DNA from 3 places in the Streptomyces sp. NPDC096013 genome. Region 2 is predicted to be linked to each of the others. Evidence: riboswitches for the same ligand, from Rfam matches in the RefSeq annotation. Region 2 holds a riboswitch; each other region holds the start of a gene.
The links. A riboswitch is a leader RNA that binds a small molecule or an ion and turns the genes downstream of it on or off. The one in region 2 is predicted to bind cobalamin.
Positions count from the first base shown of each region.

Region 1 (5,950 bases), on a different contig from region 2:
GAAGGGACGCGAGCACGATGTCGTCGCCGTCGACGTAGAGGCTGCCGGGCGGCTCGCCCCACGCGTCCACCATGCCCTGCCTGAGTTCCGGTTCGAGCCTGTCGAACCACGCCTGGTAGTCGGCGAGCGGCACCCGCGCGGGCGCGGCGGCCAGCTGTTCCTCGGTGAGCCATTCGACGTCGTGGCCACCGGCGTTGATGAGCCGGTGGATCAACTCGTCGCCGTTGTCCGGGTGTTGGTCGACCCCGTATCCGGCGTCCCGCAGCGCGTCCAGTACCCGCACCGCCGAGGCGGGCGTGTCCAGACCGACCGCGTTGCCGACGCGCGAGTGCTTCGTCGGGTAGGCGGTGAACACGAGCGCGAGCTTCTTCTCGGCGTTCGGCTTGTGCTTCAACCGCGCGTGCCGTACGGCGATTCCGGCGACCCGCGCGGCCCGCTCGGGGTCGGCGACGTAGACCGGGACGTCGTCCGGGCCCTGCTCCTTGAAGGAGAACGGAACGGTGATCAGGCGGCCGTCGAACTCCGGGATTGCCACCTGCATCGCCGCGTCCATGGGGGAGAGGGCGGCATCCGACGCGTCCCAGGCCGCCCTGGACGACGTGAGGCAAAGCCCTTGCAGCACCGGGATGTTGAGGTCGGCGAGGGCGCCGATGTCCCAGGCCTCCTCGTCGCCGCCGGCCGAGGCCTGCGAGGCGTGGGTGCCGCCGGAGGCGAGGACGGTCGCGATCAGGGCGTCCGCCGTGCCGAGGATCTCGTACAGGCCGGAGTCGGCGCCGCGCAGCGAACCGCAGTACACGGCAAGGGCGTTGGCGCCCTTCGCCTCGATCTGCTCGCAGAGGGTGTCCACGAAGGCGGTGTTGCCGGAGAGGTGGTGCGCGCGGTAGAAGAGCACGCCGACCGTGGGGCGGCCCTCGACGAAGGCGCGCTCGCCGTGGACGCCGAACTCGGCCGTCTTCCGCGGCTCCTCGAAGCCCTCGCCGGTGAGCAGCACCGTGTCCGAGAGGAACCGGGCGAGTTCGGTGAGGTTGTCGGGGCCGCCCTCGACGAGATAGCGCAGCGCCTCGGCGACCACACCGGCCGGTACCGACGACTCGGCCATCAACTCCGCGTCGGGGACGGACTCCCCGCCCAGCAGCACGGTCGGGATGCCGGAGGCCTTGAGCGCGGCGAGCCCGTCCTCCCAGGCCCGCTTGCCGCCGAGCAGGCGTACGACGGCGATGTCCGCACCGGAGATCAGGGCGGGGAGTTCCTCCGCCGCGTCCACCCGGGACGGGTTGCCGATCCGGTACGCGGCGCCGGAGGCGCGGGCCGCCAGCAGATCCGTGTCGGCGGTCGACAACAACAACACTGTGCTCATGCGGGCGCTCCCGGTGGAATGAAAGGCAGTCCTTGCGGCGCGCCGGACTCGATGAGTCGCCAGAGCGCGTCCGTGTCCGCGTGCTGTTCGATGAGGTCGCCGAGCCGGTCGAGCTGCTCCTCGCGCAGCGCGGCGAAGGAGGTGCCGGGCGCCGGCACGAACCGGCGGCCCGCGGCGGCGGCCACCTCGCGCAGGAACGCCCGCCGGAACCCGTCCGACTCCAGCGAGCCGTGCCAGTGGGTGCCCCAGGTCTGACCGACCCGGCACCCGTCCAGGAAGGCGTCCCCGCCCATGAGCCCGGCCACCCCGTGATGGATCTCGTACCCCTCGACCGGCTCGCCGAGGGCTTCGCCCCCGGGTCGGGCGAGGGTCTTCTCGCGCGCGAACCGCACACGCACCGGCAGGAGTCCGAGTCCGTCGACCGAGCCCCGCCGGCTCTCGACCTCGTCGTCGATGTGCTCGCCGAGGATCTGGAAGCCGCCGCAGATGCCGAGGATCGGCCGCCGCTCGGCGGCCCGGCGGACGAGGGCGTCCCCAAGTCCCCGCTCCCGCAGCCACTCCAGCGCCTTCACCGTGCCCCGGGTCCCCGGGATCACGACGAGATCGGCGTCGGCCAGCTCCTCCGGCCGGTCCACGAACCGCACCACGACACCCGGTTCGGCGGCCAGCGCGTCCACGTCGGTGAAGTTGGACATGAGGGGGATCGCGCAGACGGCGACCCGCAGCACGTCCTCGCCGACCGGCGGCGCGGTGTTCGACTCGCGCACGGTGCCGCGCAGCGAGATCCTCAGCCCGTCCTCCTCGTCGATCCCGAGCCCGTGCCGGAACGGCAGCACGCCGTACGTCCGCCGCCCCGTGAGGCCGAGCAGCATCTCCAACCCCGGCTCCAGGAGCGACACATCACCCCGGAACTTGTTGACGAGGAACCCGGCGACGAACGCCTGGTCCTCGGGGCTCAGCAGCGCGACGGTCCCGAAGAAGGAGGCGAAGACGCCCCCGCGGTCGATGTCGCCGACGACGAGCACGGGCAGCTTCGCACGGCGCGCGACGCCCATGTTCACGATGTCGGTCCGCCGCAGATTGATCTCCGCCGGCGACCCGGCCCCCTCACAGATCACCGCGTCATACGTGCCCCGCAACTCGGCGAGACAGTCCAACACCGTGCCGAGCAGCGCCTCTTGACGCCCGCCGTGATAGCCGCGCGCACTCATCTCGCCAACCGGCCTGCCCATGAGCACCACTTGGCTGCTGCGGTCGCCGCCGGGCTTGAGGAGTACGGGGTTCATCAGCGCGGTCGGCTCGATCCGGCACGCCTGCGCCTGCATGGCCTGCGCCCGCCCGATCTCGGCACCCTCGCGCGTCACGAACGAGTTCAGGGACATGTTCTGCGCCTTGAACGGCGCGACCCTCACCCCCTGCCGCACCAGCCACCGGCAGATCCCGGCGGTGACGACACTCTTGCCCGCGTCGGAGGTGGTCCCGGCGACCAGCAGTCCGCCGCCGCTCATGAGGCACGTCCCTTCAGCGACAGCCGTCCGGCGACAGTGACCCCGAGCGCGAGCAGACCGACGCGCCGGGACAGCCGTACGGCACGCGCGATGTCCGGTACGGCGACGGGGCGTCCGTCGCCGTTGAGCACGGGCCGGTGCTCGACCCGACCGCCGTAGGAGAGGGTGCCGCCCAGCCGTACGCCGAGGGCGCCCGCGAAAGAGGCCTCCACAGGACCGGCGTTGGGGCTCGGGTGCTTGGAGGCGTCGGCGCGCCAGGCGCGGGCGGCACCGCGCGGGTCGCCGCCCGCGACGGTGGCGAGGGCGGCGGTGAGACGGGCGCCCGGCCAGCCGGCCACGTCGTCGAGACGGGCCGAGGCCCAGCCGTAGCGGCGGTATCTGGGCGACTTGTGGCCGACCATCGCGTCCAGCGTGTTCACGGCGCGGAAGCCGAGCAGGCCCGGGACGCCCGCGATGCCGCCCCAGACCAGGGCGCCGACGACCGCGTCGGAGGTGTTCTCGGCGACGGACTCGACGACGGCCCGGGCGATCCCGTCCGCGTCGAGGGCCTGCGGGTCCCGTCCGCAGAGGTGGGGGAGCCGCGCCCGGGCCGCCTCGATGTCCCCGGCCTCCAGCGCCCGCCCGACGGCCCCGGCCTCGCGCGCGAGGGAGGTCCCGCCGACGACGGCCCAGGTGGCGGCGGCGGTGAGCGCGACAGAAGCCGCACGGGAAGGTCGTAGGGCCGAAGTGGCCGCGGTGGCGAGGGCGATGGCGCCCCCCGCGCACACGGCGGTGTGCAGGGCGCCCCAGCCTCGGTGGTCGCGCCACAGCAGACGTTCCACGGCAGCCGCGGCACGGCCGAACGCGGCGACCGGATGCCCGCGGCGGGGATCGCCGAGCAGGTGGTCGCCGAGGAGGCCGGCGGCGGCGCCGTACGCGAAGACGCGATCGGCACGCATCGGCTCAGCCGATCGCCGGGTCGGACTCTGTGCTGGTGGTGGACCTCGAACGGCAGCCGAGCATGGCGATATGTCCTCACTCAGGGTGTCCACGCCCTGGTTCGACGAGACCGGCGGTGAGAGTTCCTGGCTCCCGGGGGTGTCTACCCCGGTGACAGTGGCGGGACCGCGCCGGATTCACACCGGCTTCCTCTTCTGCCGCCGTACATGGCTCCGGCAGTCCACCATGCTGTTGGAAGGGCCGTCAACTTGCTGTTGACCTGCGGGGACGGAGTGTGCTGAGGCCCACACACGAGGGGTCGGAGCGGTCACGCGGATGTGGGGTGCGCGACGGCGATCCGTCCCGCACCCCACACCCGCGTCGACTGACGGCCGGTCAGGCCACGATCAGATAGATCCCGTACGCCACCGCCGCCGCGCAGGCCGCGAAGCAGGCGTACGCGCCGGTCAGGGCGAGAGGCGCGGAGTCGCCCTGGGCGGTGGCCCGTTCGCGGCGGGAGAGGGCGGTGATGCCGAGGGTGAAGACGGCCACGAGGGCCACGGTGGTCACGAGGCTGACGCCGAAGACGGAGCCGAGGGCTGCCCAGTCGATGTCCATGCTGATTCGTTCCTTCGTACCTGGGGCGCGGGCTCAGACGGCGGCGGCCGGCGGGGTCGCCGGGGTCGTCGGGTCGGACGTGGCGACGACGGGCGGCGAGAGGATCGTCGCCGTGAGGCCTTCGGAGAGGGCGACCGACGGGGGCGGGGTCACGGCGGCGATCGCGGTGGTGACCACGCCGGCCGGCTCGTCGATCTCGTTGACGTTCGAGGCGTCGACGACCTGGCGGCGGGAGAGCGCCCAGATGCCGGCGCTGGAGGCGACCAGGAAGACGGCCACCAGCGCGGTGCCCCAGTCGCCGAGGTCGGTCACGGACTCGGCGAGCGCGCCGACCAACGCGGCGGCCGGCAGCGTCAGGCCCCAGGCGACGAACATCCGGGTCGCGGTCGACCAGCGGACGACACCGCCCTTGCGGCCGAGGCCCGCGCCCATCACCGAACCGGAGACGGCGTGCGTGGTGGAGAGGGAGAAGCCGATGTGCGAGGAGGCCAGGATGACCGCGGCGGCGCTGGTCTGGGCGGCGAAGCCCTGCTGCGGCCGGAGGTCGGTCAGGCCCTTGCCCATCGTGCGGATGATGCGCCAGCCGCCGATGTACGTGCCCATCGCGATGGCGAGGCCCGCGGAGAGGATCACCCAGGTGGGCGGGTTCGAGTCGGGGGCGATGGAGCCGCCGGCGATCAGGGCCAGCGTGATGATGCCCATCGTCTTCTGCGCGTCGTTCGTGCCGTGGGCCAGTGAGACCAGTCCGGCGGAGGCGATCTGTCCGGCGCGGAAGCCCTTGTCGGCGGCCTTGCCGCCCGCGTTCTTGCTCAGGGCGTAGGAGAAGCGGGTGGCGAGCAGCGCGGCGACGCCGGCGACGACCGGGGCCGCGAGCGCGGGCAGCAGCACCTTGGTGACGAGGACGTCACCGTGGACCGCGCCGGTCCCGGCGGAGGCGATGGTCGCGCCGATCAGACCGCCCATCAGGGCGTGCGAGGAACTGGACGGCAGCCCGACGAGCCAGGTCACCAGGTTCCAGAGGATCGCGCCGACCAGGGCGGCGAAGATGACCTCGGGCCGGATTCCGCTCTCGTCGACGAGTCCCTTGGAGATCGTGTTGGCGACCTCCACGGAGAGGAAGGCGCCCACGAGGTTGAGGGTGGCCGACATGGCCACCGCGACCTTGGGCTTGAGCGCACCGGTCGAGATGGTGGTGGCCATCGCGTTGGCGGTGTCGTGAAAACCGTTCGTAAAATCGAACGCGAGTGCGGTGACGACCACAATCGCGAGGATCAGCGAGAAGTTTTCCATTTACCCAGGCAATCGTTCGAGGTCATCGGCGCGTTGACCGTAGGCAATCTGAATGAACGGAAGGTGAACTAGGGGGGTATCCGTGGTGTCCGCATGTCAGCGAATTACCTGGTGGATTGCCTGGGGGTGCGGAGGGGTGGGGAGGGGCTCGGGTGGCGTTTCGCCCGGTGGCCGTGCGGCGCTTGGCCCGATGGCAGCTCGGCGGGTTCGCCGGGGGCGGCCTAATAGCCGCGGGCGAACTTCCGCAGCTGGGTCATCG
Region 1 covers NZ_JBIWGK010000002.1:831,830-837,779, forward strand. The annotation lists gene cobN (cobaltochelatase subunit CobN) at 1-1,357, opposite strand, end outside; gene ACIRB1_RS11240 (cobyric acid synthase) at 1,354-2,865, opposite strand; gene ACIRB1_RS11245 (cobalamin biosynthesis protein) at 2,862-3,803, opposite strand; cobalamin riboswitch at 3,903-4,045, opposite strand; gene ACIRB1_RS11250 (hypothetical protein) at 4,180-4,401, opposite strand; gene ACIRB1_RS11255 (anion permease) at 4,435-5,691, opposite strand; gene ACIRB1_RS11260 (lysozyme) at 5,913-5,950, opposite strand, start outside.
Region 1: another riboswitch for cobalamin. It lies ahead of ACIRB1_RS11245 (cobalamin biosynthesis protein); the one in region 2 lies ahead of ACIRB1_RS35685 (CbtB domain-containing protein).

Region 2 (5,950 bases):
CCCTTGCCCCCGGCAGCTATCTGGCTCTCTCCCACGCGACCGGGGACTTCGATCCGGAGACCTGGCAGCGCGTCGTCGAGGTCTACCGCCAGGGCGGCACCACCGCACAGGTACGGTCGCGCGACGAATTCGCCGGTTTCTTCACGGGACTTGAGCTCATCGCCCCCGGCATAGCACTCGCCGCGGACTGGCACCCCGAGCCGGGTGGACAACCCGGGCGGAGCGACCGGATCCCGTTGTACGTCGGGGTGGCCCGGAAGCCGTAGGACTACTCGGCCCGGTGCGAGGAGCCGTTCCCGGCGGGCCTGCGGAGCAGCCACTGCCCGAACGTCCGGCGGGGCGGCCGTACCACCACACGGCCGTGTGCCTTCAGCCCGACCAGTTCCACGCGCAGGAGGACCGGTGTGTCCGGACTCACCGGCGTCCGGCGGTACTTGACCCCGCTGTGCACGAGTTGCAGACCATCGGTGTCGACCACGACACCCGGCCTCGTGATCAGCGTCAGGGTCTTTCCCGTCATGCCCACTTCGATCCGCAGGGTGTCGTGCGTGATCACCGCGTCGGTGAAGTCGAGGGTCACCTCGCAGTAGGTCACGGCGAGTTCGAGCTTGCGCGGTACCACCCAGCGGCCCACGCGCTCGATCGGGCCGCTGTGGACCTGCTCGATCCTGACCACGTCCTTGGCCGCCGCTCCCGTGCCGCCGACCGTCGCCGACACGGGCGGAAGGTCGGCGGTGAGCCCGGCCAGTTGACCCAACGTCCGTGCCGACAGGGCGACTTCCAGCCGCTCGTCCAGCTCGTCCGCGGTCAGCAGGCCGTCCCCCGCCGCGACCCGCAGCAGCTCCACCACCCGGTCCCGGTCCGCATGCGAGGCCCGCAGCTCGGGCGACGGGCCGGAGCCGCTGCCGGATTCCCTCCCGGTGGGCGAAATCTCTCCCGACATGCTTCCGTCCCGCTCCTGTCCGACGACACCACGCACGCGGTCGGCGGCGCGAGCAGAAGACTAACGCCGTATCCCGGCACGTGTCCGGGCCGGTCGACCCAACTGCCGTGGCCCTACGGCGAGAACGGCGGGCGCGGTGATCTCGTCGATCACCGCGCCCGCCGTGGAAGGGAGTTCGTCACGCCGGAACGGGGTCCGGCTCCTGTGAGGGGGTGTTCGCGCCCGGTCGCGCGGGGTTGAGAAGGCGCTCGGCGAGGGGGGCGAAGATCAGGCCCAGGGCGGTCCAGAGGATCAACTGCGCCGCGAGTGAGTAGAAGCGGAAGGTGTAGAGCACGTCCGCCGGGAAGCCCGGATAGACGATGTTGCCCTTGGAGTCCTTCAGCGGGAGCGGCGTCTCGGTGGCCTGGTTGCCGAAGTTGGCCTTGTTGTATGAGAGATGGCCCAGCTGCGGCAGGAGCAGCATCACGATCCCGATCGCGACGACGAACGCGGCGCCCGCGAGCAGGGTCGCGTTCCAGTTGCCGTAGCGCTTCTGAAGGTGCTTGCCGAGGTAGACGGCGCCCGCGAGGAGGGCGACCGAGCAGACGACCATGATCAAGTAGAGGGCGCTGCGCTGCTTGATGGTCTCTTCGTGGCCGATCGCGGGCGGGTTCGCCGGGTACTTCAGGAACGGCACGAGGTACATGCCGAGGAAGCCGCCGCCGGCGACGAGGAGGGCGAGGTTGCGGGCCCTGATGCCTCCCGTGCGGCCGAGGCAGACCGTGTACGCGACGGCGAACAGGGCGCCCATCGCCATGCCGAAGAAGACCATGCCGACGCCGATGCCGACGTTGGCCTGGATCGTGCGGCTGAACAGGTCCGGCTCCACCGCCTCGACGGGGAGGCCGGCCGACTTGTCCAGGGCGCTCTGCGCGGCGTCACGGCCGCTCTCGTAGTCGATGGCCTTCGCGATCTGCGGCTCGGCGAATATCCGCGCGAACACGAACGCGAGCAGGCCCGCCACCGCGCCGGCGAGTATGCCGCGCAGGATGAGCTTCTTTTCCATGTCGAGTTGTCCGAACGTCCAGGTGCCGGCGGAGTGTCAGTGGCAGGGGAAGCCCAGGAAGTGCCGGGCGTCGTGGACGAACTCGTGGACGTGCGTGTCGTTGCCGAACACCGACACCGCACCCTGGTCCACACCGATGAAGTAGTAGATCGCCAGCGCGACCAGAGCCGTGCCGACCAGCCAGAGAATCGACTTGGACACCGGCAGGACGACCGGCGTGGACACCGGACGGGATGTGGAAATGCTGCTCACAGTGAGCCCTCCTTCGGGATCGTGCGTCCCTTGCGTGTACGGGCGAGTGAGGGCTCAGTGTCTGACTCGCCAGCCACCTCGCGGCGGCGGGCTCACAGTGGCGCGACCGTGCTGGAATCTCACCAGCTTCCTTATGCCTTCACTACAGGGGGAGAGTACGGCGCGTCTCTCCGCACCGTCAATCAGGCCTCTTCCCTTTGAGGCTCCGACTGCCGCCGCGGCCACGGCTGTTGTCGGGCGCCCGTGACCCGAATCGCGGTGCTCACCGCTTGCTCGTGAGCCGCAGGTCGATCTCCTGTTCCTGGTCTCCCGAGGCCGTGCCCCGCTCGTCCACGGCGAAGGTGACGTTCAGGGCTTCGCGGAGCTGGTCGACGGCGACGTAGCCGCCCTGGATCGTGGCGGAGACCGAACCTTCCAAGGGGAGGGGGTCGGTGGGGATCCACTCCTGTGTCGGCTCGAACTCCGCGGTCCATACGGCGGTGTGGTCGCCCGGCTGTTCCTGGGGGACGTCGTCGGCGGGCCGGTCGGTGGGGAACGCGGTCCGCAGCACGCCGAAGACGGTCGCGGCGTCCTCCTTGGACGCTCCGGTGAGGGACACGGTGACCATGGGGATCACTCTCCTTGAGGTGGTGCGGCGGGGGCGGGTCAGCGGCCGAGGGCGCGAGCCAGTTGCTGCTTGTTCATCGACGAACGGCCCTCGATGCCGCGCTTCTTCGCCTCCGCGTACAGCTGGTCCTTCGTCGGTCCCTGCGCCCCGCGATGGGAGCGCTCACCGCCGCGCTGCGAGGCGGACTTGGGGTCGCGGGTGGACGTCCTGCTCGCCGTCGCGGACTCACCGGCGCGGGCCCGCTCCTTGTTCACGGTGCGCGCGGCGATCTCCTTCGCCCTGCCCTTGGAGACGCCTCGCTTCTCGGCACCTTCCTTGATGTGCTCGTACTGACGCTCTCGCTTCGGGCTGGAACCTCGCGGCATGATGCTCTCCTTTTCTCTTCGCTCGGGAACGGCATCCGACGTGCTCGGCCGTTTTCCGGCGGTTTCCCAGGTACCCGTCGGAGGCCATTTCTCACTCGGGCCCCCCGACACGGGTCGCTCCCATCTGATGCGCGGCCCGTTCGGTGTGCGAGCAGACGGCCACCGAACGGATGAGGGTGCGCACCGCGTCGGCCGTCGGTGCGGCGGGCCGGGGTCACACGGGTGGCGTACTCGCGTGGCGGGGCGGCGGGCGGACACCTAGTAATGGACTGGATCAGCTTGTTCATCGCACTTCGGGGGGCGATAGCAGCATCAGCCTCTTCATGGAGCCGAGCATGACCACCCGCTCTTTCTCGCCCAGCCCGGACCAACCCGAGATATCTCACGGCGCCGCACCCCATCCGCTCGCGTCCTCCGACGCGGGACCGGCCGACGGAGCGCCGCCGACGTCACGTCCGTCGCAGGAGGCTCCCGCCCGGTCCGGCCCCGAGGGCGAGTACGCCGATCCGATGCACGGCCTGCTGCACGCCGCCGTCGCCGACCGGCCGCTGGAGGAGGTGCTCCAGCTCATCACCATGCTGGAGCAGTCACCGAAGTACGCGCAGGCCACCGTCGACGCCCTCCGGGCGGTCGGGGTGGACCGGTCCGTGGAGGACGTCACGCGCCTGGTGACCCTGCTGACCCGGCCACCGCGCAACCCCGACAGCGCCGACGAGGCGATCCGCGCGGCGGCCGAGCACCGTCCCGTGGAGGACGTCACCCGGCTGATGGCCCTGCTGCACCGGCCCCCGCTGGAGCCGCACTGCGGCGAGGAGGCGCTCCGGGCCGCGGCCGGCCGTCCCGTCGAGGAACTCGTCCAGCTCATCGGCCGCCTGGCCGAGGATCAGGACGCGACCGCCCGGGCCACGAGCCGGTCCGTCGCCGCGACCGCCGCGGACTACGAGTCGCTCGGCCGTGACCGGCCGGCGGCGAGCGCCCCGGAGCCGGAGGCCGATGACCGCCCCGCGCGTCAGCACCGTCCGCGCCGTCCGCGTGCGACGGCACGGCGCACCGCTCCCCCGGTCTGGCCACGGCTGATCGCGGCGGTGGCGCTCCTGCTGTGCGGGCTGTCGTACTTCCCGCTGCACCGTGACGGAGCCTCCGCCGCCGCCTACGGCTGCGTGCTCGGGGTCTCGGTCCTGTGCGTCCTGCTGGCACCGGCGCTGGTGCTCCTGGGCGGTCCGACCGTGCTCGGCGTGTCCGTGGTGGTGCCGGCCGTGCTGGCCGCCCTTCAGTTGTTCGACGGGCGGTTCCACTCCTCACGCGTCTCCGAGGCGCTGCGGATCACCGCCGCGCCGTCCTGGTTCGCCGGGCTGATGGCCGTACTGGCCGCGCTCGCGGCGCTCACGGCCCTGCTGGCGCTGCTGGCGTCGCGGAGGTTCGGCAGGCAGGTGGACCTCGCCGGGCTGCCTGATCCTCGGGCGCTGGCCGACGCGGGCCGGTCGCCCCAGTAGGGCCTACGCCGTTCAGTGAGCGGTGGCGCCGGAGCCGATCCCGGCGTCACCGCTCGCGGACGGCACGCTCGACGCCGGTGCCTCGGGGCTGGAGGCGGCGCTGTGGCTCGGGGTGGCACCGGAACCGTGGCTGGTCCTCGGCTCCGGGCTCGCGGACGGCGATGCGGTACTGCCCGCATACGATCCCGCGCTGCTCGACGTGAGCGGCGTGGGCGTCGGGCTGTGCGTGGGGGCATGCGTTCCGGTCGAGCCTCCGCCGAACGACGTGCCCGTGCCGGACTCGTTCCTGACCGCGGCCGCCAGCGGCTTGCCCATGATGAGCTCCCCCGCGGTCACCGTGACCATCCCCAGGGCGAAGATCAGTCCTGTCGCCAGGGCGTACTTCTTCCAGCCGATGGACTTCCAGAACGAACCGGTGCGGTGGCCGCCCACCGTTTCCGACGCGCTCTCGGAGGAGTCGGGGGAATCGGCGGGCGATGTCGCCGTATCGCCCGAGGAGTCGCCCCCGAACGCCGCCCGCGCGTCCGCGCGGTGCATCGCCCGCTCCTCGCTCGGTGTGAGCGCCATCGCCACCGACGGGACTCTTCTCCGGATTCCCTCTCCCGTCCGCCGGAACGCGTGCTGGAAGACCGCGGCGCCGGTGGTCGCGCTGGCGCTGACCACGGCGGCGCCGACGATCGTCCCGGTCACCCCCAGCAGGGACGCCAGTACCGCGCCCACCACGGTGGCGAGCGCGCTCGCCACCACCTGGACAGCGGTCAGATCGAGCACCTTGCGCTTCGGCTCCCGTTTCTTTTCGTCCTTCTTGTCATCCTTTGTGTGACTCTCCATCAACGTCCTTCAATATCCTGTGACAGTCCCGGAGCACGACAGCCGTCGAAGAGGCATGTGCAAGGTGTCGACTGCCCTGTCGGCGCTGTTTCACCTCAACTGGAGGGAACAGGACCGGACTTCACCGGTTCCGTCATGTCGACGACTGCTCCCGGAGCGCGTTCGTGAAGGGCGTGACCGGCCGCTCCAGGGGGTCGCCGTCCACGACGATGTCGACCGCCTCGTTGTAGAAGGCGAGGAGGTCCTTGACGGCGCCGACCGCGGGCAGGGGCTGCGGATAGCTCCAGACGATGTTCGGCGGGACGGCGGGGACACTGTCCTCGCTCCGCCACGACCAGTAGGTGGCGGTGCCCTTGTAGGGGCAGCCGGTGCTGTGGTCGGTCGGCTCGAACAGGTCCAGGCGGACGTCCTCGC
Region 2 covers NZ_JBIWGK010000014.1:9,452-15,401, reverse strand. The annotation lists gene ACIRB1_RS35700 (SAM-dependent methyltransferase) at 1-266, shown strand, start outside; gene ACIRB1_RS35695 (DUF1707 domain-containing protein) at 269-943, opposite strand; gene ACIRB1_RS35690 (CbtA family protein) at 1,122-1,988, opposite strand; gene ACIRB1_RS35685 (CbtB domain-containing protein) at 2,025-2,240, opposite strand; cobalamin riboswitch at 2,274-2,435, opposite strand; gene ACIRB1_RS35680 (hypothetical protein) at 2,503-2,847, opposite strand; gene ACIRB1_RS35675 (plasmid stabilization protein) at 2,886-3,212, opposite strand; gene ACIRB1_RS35670 (hypothetical protein) at 3,722-4,705, shown strand; gene ACIRB1_RS35665 (hypothetical protein) at 4,718-5,536, opposite strand; gene ACIRB1_RS35660 (DUF427 domain-containing protein) at 5,670-5,950, opposite strand, start outside.

Region 3 (5,950 bases), on a different contig from region 2:
TGGATGTCGTAGACACCCGGTCCCGCCTCGCGCGGATAACCGTGCTCGGCCAGCTCGCGGGCGACCTGCATGTGGGAGCGGGCCGCCTCCAGGCTGATGACGTCCGCGTCGAGGTCGTCGATGGCCCGCACGATGTCGCCGAACTCGGCGTAGCACATGTGCGTGTGGACCTGCGTCTCCGGCCGGACCCCGGCGGTGGTCAGCCGGAACGCCTCCGTGGCCCAGGCGAGATACGCCTCCCGGTCCGCCGCGCGCAGCGGCAGGGTCTCGCGCAGCGCGGGCTCGTCCACCTGGATGACCGAAGTCCCGGCCGCCTCCAGGTCGTTGACCTCGTCGCGCAGGGCGAGGGCGACCTGCCGCGCGGTGTCGCCGAGCGGCTGGTCGTCGCGGACGAAGGACCAGGCGAGCATGGTGACCGGTCCGGTGAGCATCCCCTTGACCGGACGGCCGGTGAGCGACTGGGCGTACGTCGTCCAGCGCACCGTCATCGGCTCCGGGCGGGAGATGTCGCCGGCCAGGATCGGCGGACGGACGTACCGGGTGCCGTACGACTGGACCCAGCCGTGCCGCGTGGCGAGGTAGCCCGTCAGCCGCTCGGCGAAGTACTGGACCATGTCGTCGCGTTCGGGCTCGCCGTGCACGAGGACGTCCAGGCCGGTCTTCTCCTGGAATGCGATGACCTCCTGGATCTCCGCCCTGATCCGCTCCTCGTATCCGGCCGTGTCGATCCGCCGGGCCCTCAAGTCGGCCCGCGCGGTGCGCAGTTCGGCCGTCTGCGGGAACGACCCGATCGTGGTCGTCGGCAGCGGCGGAAGCCCGAGACGCGCGCGCTGGGCCGTCGTCCGCTCGCCGTACGGCTGGGAGCGGCGGGCGTCCGCGTCGGTGACCGCGGCGGCCCGTGCCCGTACGGCGGGGTCGCTGGGGAGGGCCGAACCGGCGCGGGAGGCCAAGTCGGCTCGGTTGGCGGCGAGTTCGGCGGCGATCGTGTCGGTGCCCTGCGCCAGGCCCTTGGCGAGGGTGACGATCTCCGCCGTCTTCTGCCGTGCGAACGCCAGCCAGCGCAGGATCTGCGGCTCGATGTCCCGCTCGGCGGCGGCGTCCAGCGGCACATGCAGCAGCGAGCAGGACGCGGCCACGTCGACCCGCTCGGCGAGACCGAGCAACGTGCCCAGCGTGGCGAGGGACTTGGTCAGGTCGTCGACCCAGACGTTACGGCCGTCGACGACCCCCGCGACCAGCCGCTTGCCGGGGAGACCGCCCGCCGCGGCCAGGTCGTCCAGGTTGGCGGCGGCGGCCCCGGTGAAGTCGAGGGCGAGCCCCTCCACCGGCGTCTTGGCGAGGACGTGCAGGGCCTCGCCGAGCCGGTCGAAGTAGGAGGCGACCAGGATCCGCGGCCGGTCGGTGAGGCCCCCGAGCTCGCGGTAGGCGCGCAGGGTGGCGTTCAGTTCGGCGCGGGTGCGGTCCTGGACGAGAGCGGGCTCGTCCAGCTGCACCCACTCCGCGCCCGCCGCGCGCAGGTCGGCGAGGACCTCGGCGTACACCGGCAGCAGGCGGTCCAGGAGGGTCAGCGGTTCGAAGTCGGCCGCGACACCCGGGGCGGGCTTCGCGAGCAGGAGGTAGGTGATCGGGCCGACCAGGACCGGGCGGGCGGTGAGGCCCAGGGCGAGAGCCTCCTTCAACTCCGAGACCTGCTTGGTGGAGTCGGCGGTGAACACGGTGTCCGGGCCCAACTCGGGCACCAGATAGTGGTAGTTGGTGTCGAACCACTTCGTCATCTCCAGCGGCGCCACGTCCTGCGTGCCGCGCGCCATCGCGAAGTACCCGTCCAGCGCGTCGAGTTCGACGGCGGCGCGGTGGCGGGCGGGGATCGCGCCGACCATGACGCTGGTGTCCAGGACATGGTCGTAGTACGAGAAGTCGCCGGTCGGTACCTCGTGGATGCCGGCGTCCGTCAGGTGCCGCCAGTTCGTGCGGCGCAGTTCGGCGCCGGTGGTCCGGAGGGCGTCGGCGTCGACGCGGCCCTTCCAGTAGCCCTCGACGGCCTTCTTCAGTTCCCGGCCCTGGCCCTGACGGGGGTAGCCGTACACGGTCGACCGTGCTGCCGCGGCTGCGGACTTCGCTGTCACGGAAATCTCCTTCGCGAGATATCTCCCTGGATCCCGGTGGCGGCACGGGAGCGCGAAGGTTCGTAGACCGGGGGTGGTGACCGCCCGTGTGTACGCCGACCCGCCCACGAGGTCACCGGGACTCCGCGCGCGCATGCTTCGCGTGCGGGCAGGTGGCAGGTCTTCGGACTTGCGGGCACGTCCCCCTTTTCGATCGGAGGACACCTACTGGCCGTCGCTTCCCAGGTCCTGTGTGGGCCCAGTGCGTATGACGGCGGTCGTTCCCGCTCACCGCTGCGGGGCAGTCCCGGATTTTCACCGGGTTCCCTCTTGCGACGCGTCCGTCTGGCTGACGGGGCGAACCAGCTGCGCCGTCAGCCTAAAGGGTTTGGGGTGGGTGCGTCGATTTTTGTCCGCGGGCCCGGTGGGGGCCGGTCGCGCCCGCGCGGCGGAGCCGCACATCGAGACAGCCCCGCGCCCCTAGGTAGGCTGGGGTCCCCGGGATTCGAAGGCTCGGAGGATTGCCTCCGCCGCCAGGGTTGGTGTCAACTCGCCCTGACGGACCTGGCGTTCAAGGTCCGGAGTCAGTGCGCGTACGGTGGGATCTGAGCGCAAGCTGCCCAGCAGTTCTTCCCGGACCATCGTCCACGTCCAGTCCACCTGCTGCTCGCTGCGCTTCGCGGCCAGCCGGCCGGTGGACTCCAGCAGTGAGCGGTGCTGTTCGAGGCGTTCCCAGACCGTGTCCAGGCCCGTGCCCTCGCGCGCGCTACAGCTCAACACCGGCGGGGTCCAGGCCGCGTCCGCGGGGTGCATCAGCCTCAGCGCGCCTGCCAGCTCGCGGGCCGCGCTCCTGGCATCCCGCTCATGCGGGCCGTCCGCCTTGTTGACGGCGATGACGTCCGCCAGCTCCAGGACACCCTTCTTGATGCCCTGTAGCTGGTCGCCGGTGCGGGCCAACGTCAACAACAGGAACGAGTCGACCATGTTGGCCACCGCCGTCTCCGACTGGCCCACGCCCACCGTCTCGACGAGGACCACGTCGTAGCCCGCCGCCTCCATGACCACGATGGACTCACGGGTCGCCTTCGCCACGCCGCCCAGGGTGCCGGCGGTGGGGGAGGGGCGGACGAAGGCGGCCGGGTCCACGGCCAGGCGTTCCATGCGGGTCTTGTCGCCGAGGATCGAACCGCCGGTGCGGCTGGACGAGGGGTCCACGGCCAGGACCGCCACCCGGAAGCCCAGCGAGGTGAGCAGGGTGCCGAACGCGTCGATGAAGGTCGACTTGCCCACGCCGGGTACGCCGCTGATGCCGATGCGTCGCGCCCGGCCGCTGTGCGGGAGGAGTTCGGTCAGCAACTCCTGCGCCATGAGCCGGTGTTGGGGCTTCGTCGATTCGACGAGGGTGATGGCGCGGGCCACGAGGGCCCGCTTGCCGTCGAGGACGCCCTTCACATAGGTGTCGAGCTCGATCACAGGGTGTGCCCGAGGTCGGTGGCCAGTCGCCGCACCAGGTCGTGGGCCGCGTCCGGGATCACCGTCCCGGGCGGGAACACGGCCGCCGCGCCCATCTCCAGGAGGGTGGGGACGTCCTGCGGCGGGATCACGCCGCCGACCACGATCATGATGTCCTCCCGGCCCTCCTCGGCGAGCGATTCCCTCAACGCCGGTACGAGCGTCAGGTGTCCGGCGGCGAGGGACGAGACCCCGACGATGTGCACGTCCGCCTCCACGGCCTGGCGGGCCACCTCGCCGGGGGTCTGGAACAGCGGGCCGACGTCGACGTCGAAGCCGAGGTCGGCGAAGGCGGTGGCGATCACCTTCTGGCCGCGGTCGTGGCCGTCCTGGCCCATCTTGGCGACCAGGATGCGGGGGCGGCGGCCCTCGGCCTCCTCGAAGGCGTCCACCAGGGCGCGGGTGCGCTCGACGGACGGGGACTCGCCGGCTTCGGTGCGGTACACACCGGAGATCGTACGGATCTGGCTCGCGTGCCGCCCGTATACCTTCTCCAGCGCGTCGGAGATCTCGCCGACCGTCGCCTTCGCGCGGGCCGCGTCGACCGCCAGCTCCAGGAGGTTGCCGGTGCCCTCGGCCGCGCGGGTGAGGGCGTGCAGGGCGGCCTGGGTGGCCTGTTCGTCGCGCTCGGCGCGCAACCGCCGCAGTTTCTCGATCTGCTGGGTGCGGACCGAGGAGTTGTCGACCTTGAGGACGTCGATCTGCTCGTCGGTCTCCACCCGGTACTTGTTGACGCCGATGACCGGCTGGCGGCCGGAGTCGATGCGGGCCTGGGTGCGGGCCGCGGCCTCCTCGATGCGCAGCTTGGGGATGCCCGCGTCGATGGCCTTGGCCATGCCGCCCGCCGCCTCGACCTCCTCGATGTGCTGCCAGGCGCGGCGCGCGAGGTCGTAGGTCAGCTTCTCGACGTACGCGCTGCCGCCCCACGGGTCGATCACGCGGGTCGTGCCGGACTCCTGCTGGATGAGGAGCTGGGTGTTGCGGGCGATGCGCGCCGAGAAGTCGGTGGGCAGCGCGAGGGCCTCGTCCAGGGCGTTGGTGTGGAGCGACTGGGTGTGGCCCTGGGTCGCCGCCATCGCCTCCACGCAGGTGCGCGTGACGTTGTTGAAAACGTCCTGCGCGGTCAGCGACCAGCCCGAGGTCTGTGAATGGGTGCGCAGGGAGAGGGACTTGGCGTTCTGCGGGTCGAACTGCCTGACCAGCTTGGCCCAAAGCAGCCGCGCCGCGCGCAACTTCGCGATCTCCATGAAGAAGTTCATGCCGATCGCCCAGAAGAAGGAGAGCCGGGGCGCGAACGCGTCCACGTCCATCCCCGCCTCCCGGCCCGCCCGGATGTACTCCACGCCGTCCGCGAGGGTGTACGCCAGCTCCAAGTCGGCCGTCGCGCCCGCCTCTTGGATGTGGTAGCCGGAGATGGAGATCGAGTTGTAGCGGGGCATCCGCTGCGAGGTGTACGCGAAGATGTCGGAGATGATCCGCATCGACGGCTTCGGCGGATAGATGTAGGTGTTGCGGACCATGAACTCCTTGAGGATGTCGTTCTGGATGGTCCCGGCCAACTTCTCGGGCGGTACGCCCTGTTCCTCCGCCGCCACGATGTAGAGCGCCAGCACCGGCAGCACGGCGCCGTTCATCGTCATCGACACGGTCATCCTGTCCAGCGGGATGCCGTCGAAGAGCTGCCGCATGTCGTAGATCGAGTCGATCGCCACGCCCGCCATGCCGACGTCACCGGTCACCCGCGGGTGGTCGCTGTCGTACCCCCGGTGCGTGGGCAGGTCGAAGGCGACCGACAGGCCCTTCTGACCGGCCGCCAGGTTGCGCCGGTAGAAGGCGTTGGACTCCTCGGCCGTGGAGAAGCCCGCGTACTGACGGATCGTCCAGGGCTGGTTGACGTACATCGTCGGGTACGGGCCGCGCAGATACGGCGCGATGCCCGGGTAGGTGGCGAGGAAGTCCAGGCCCTCCACGTCCTGCCCCGTGTACAGGGGTTTGACCGCGATGCCCTCCGGGGTCTCCCAGAGGAGGTCGTCGCCGCTCGCCGCTCCCTTCACGGCGTCACGCCACTCGTCGGTCCCCGCTCCGCCGGCCGGGGTCCCCAGCTCGATCCCGGAGAAGTCGGGGATGCGCCCCATCGCTGTCATCAGGACACTCCCATGCGGTCGAGGGTGGCGGAGAGCACGGCTACGGCGTCGCAGCCCGCGAAGACGTAGGCGTCGACTCCCGGGTACTGCCCGGGACGGCCCGCGAGGAACACCTGCGTGGCACCGGCCGACCTCAACTCCCCGGCGACGACGGCCGCTTGCTCCTCGTACAGCGCGTCGCTGGAGCAC
Region 3 covers NZ_JBIWGK010000001.1:1,161,944-1,167,893, reverse strand. The annotation lists gene metE (5-methyltetrahydropteroyltriglutamate--homocysteine S-methyltransferase) at 1-2,126, opposite strand, end outside; cobalamin riboswitch at 2,263-2,487, opposite strand; gene meaB (methylmalonyl Co-A mutase-associated GTPase MeaB) at 2,586-3,578, opposite strand; gene scpA (methylmalonyl-CoA mutase) at 3,575-5,761, opposite strand; gene ACIRB1_RS05060 (methylmalonyl-CoA mutase family protein) at 5,761-5,950, opposite strand, start outside.
Region 3: another riboswitch for cobalamin. It lies ahead of metE (5-methyltetrahydropteroyltriglutamate--homocysteine S-methyltransferase); the one in region 2 lies ahead of ACIRB1_RS35685 (CbtB domain-containing protein).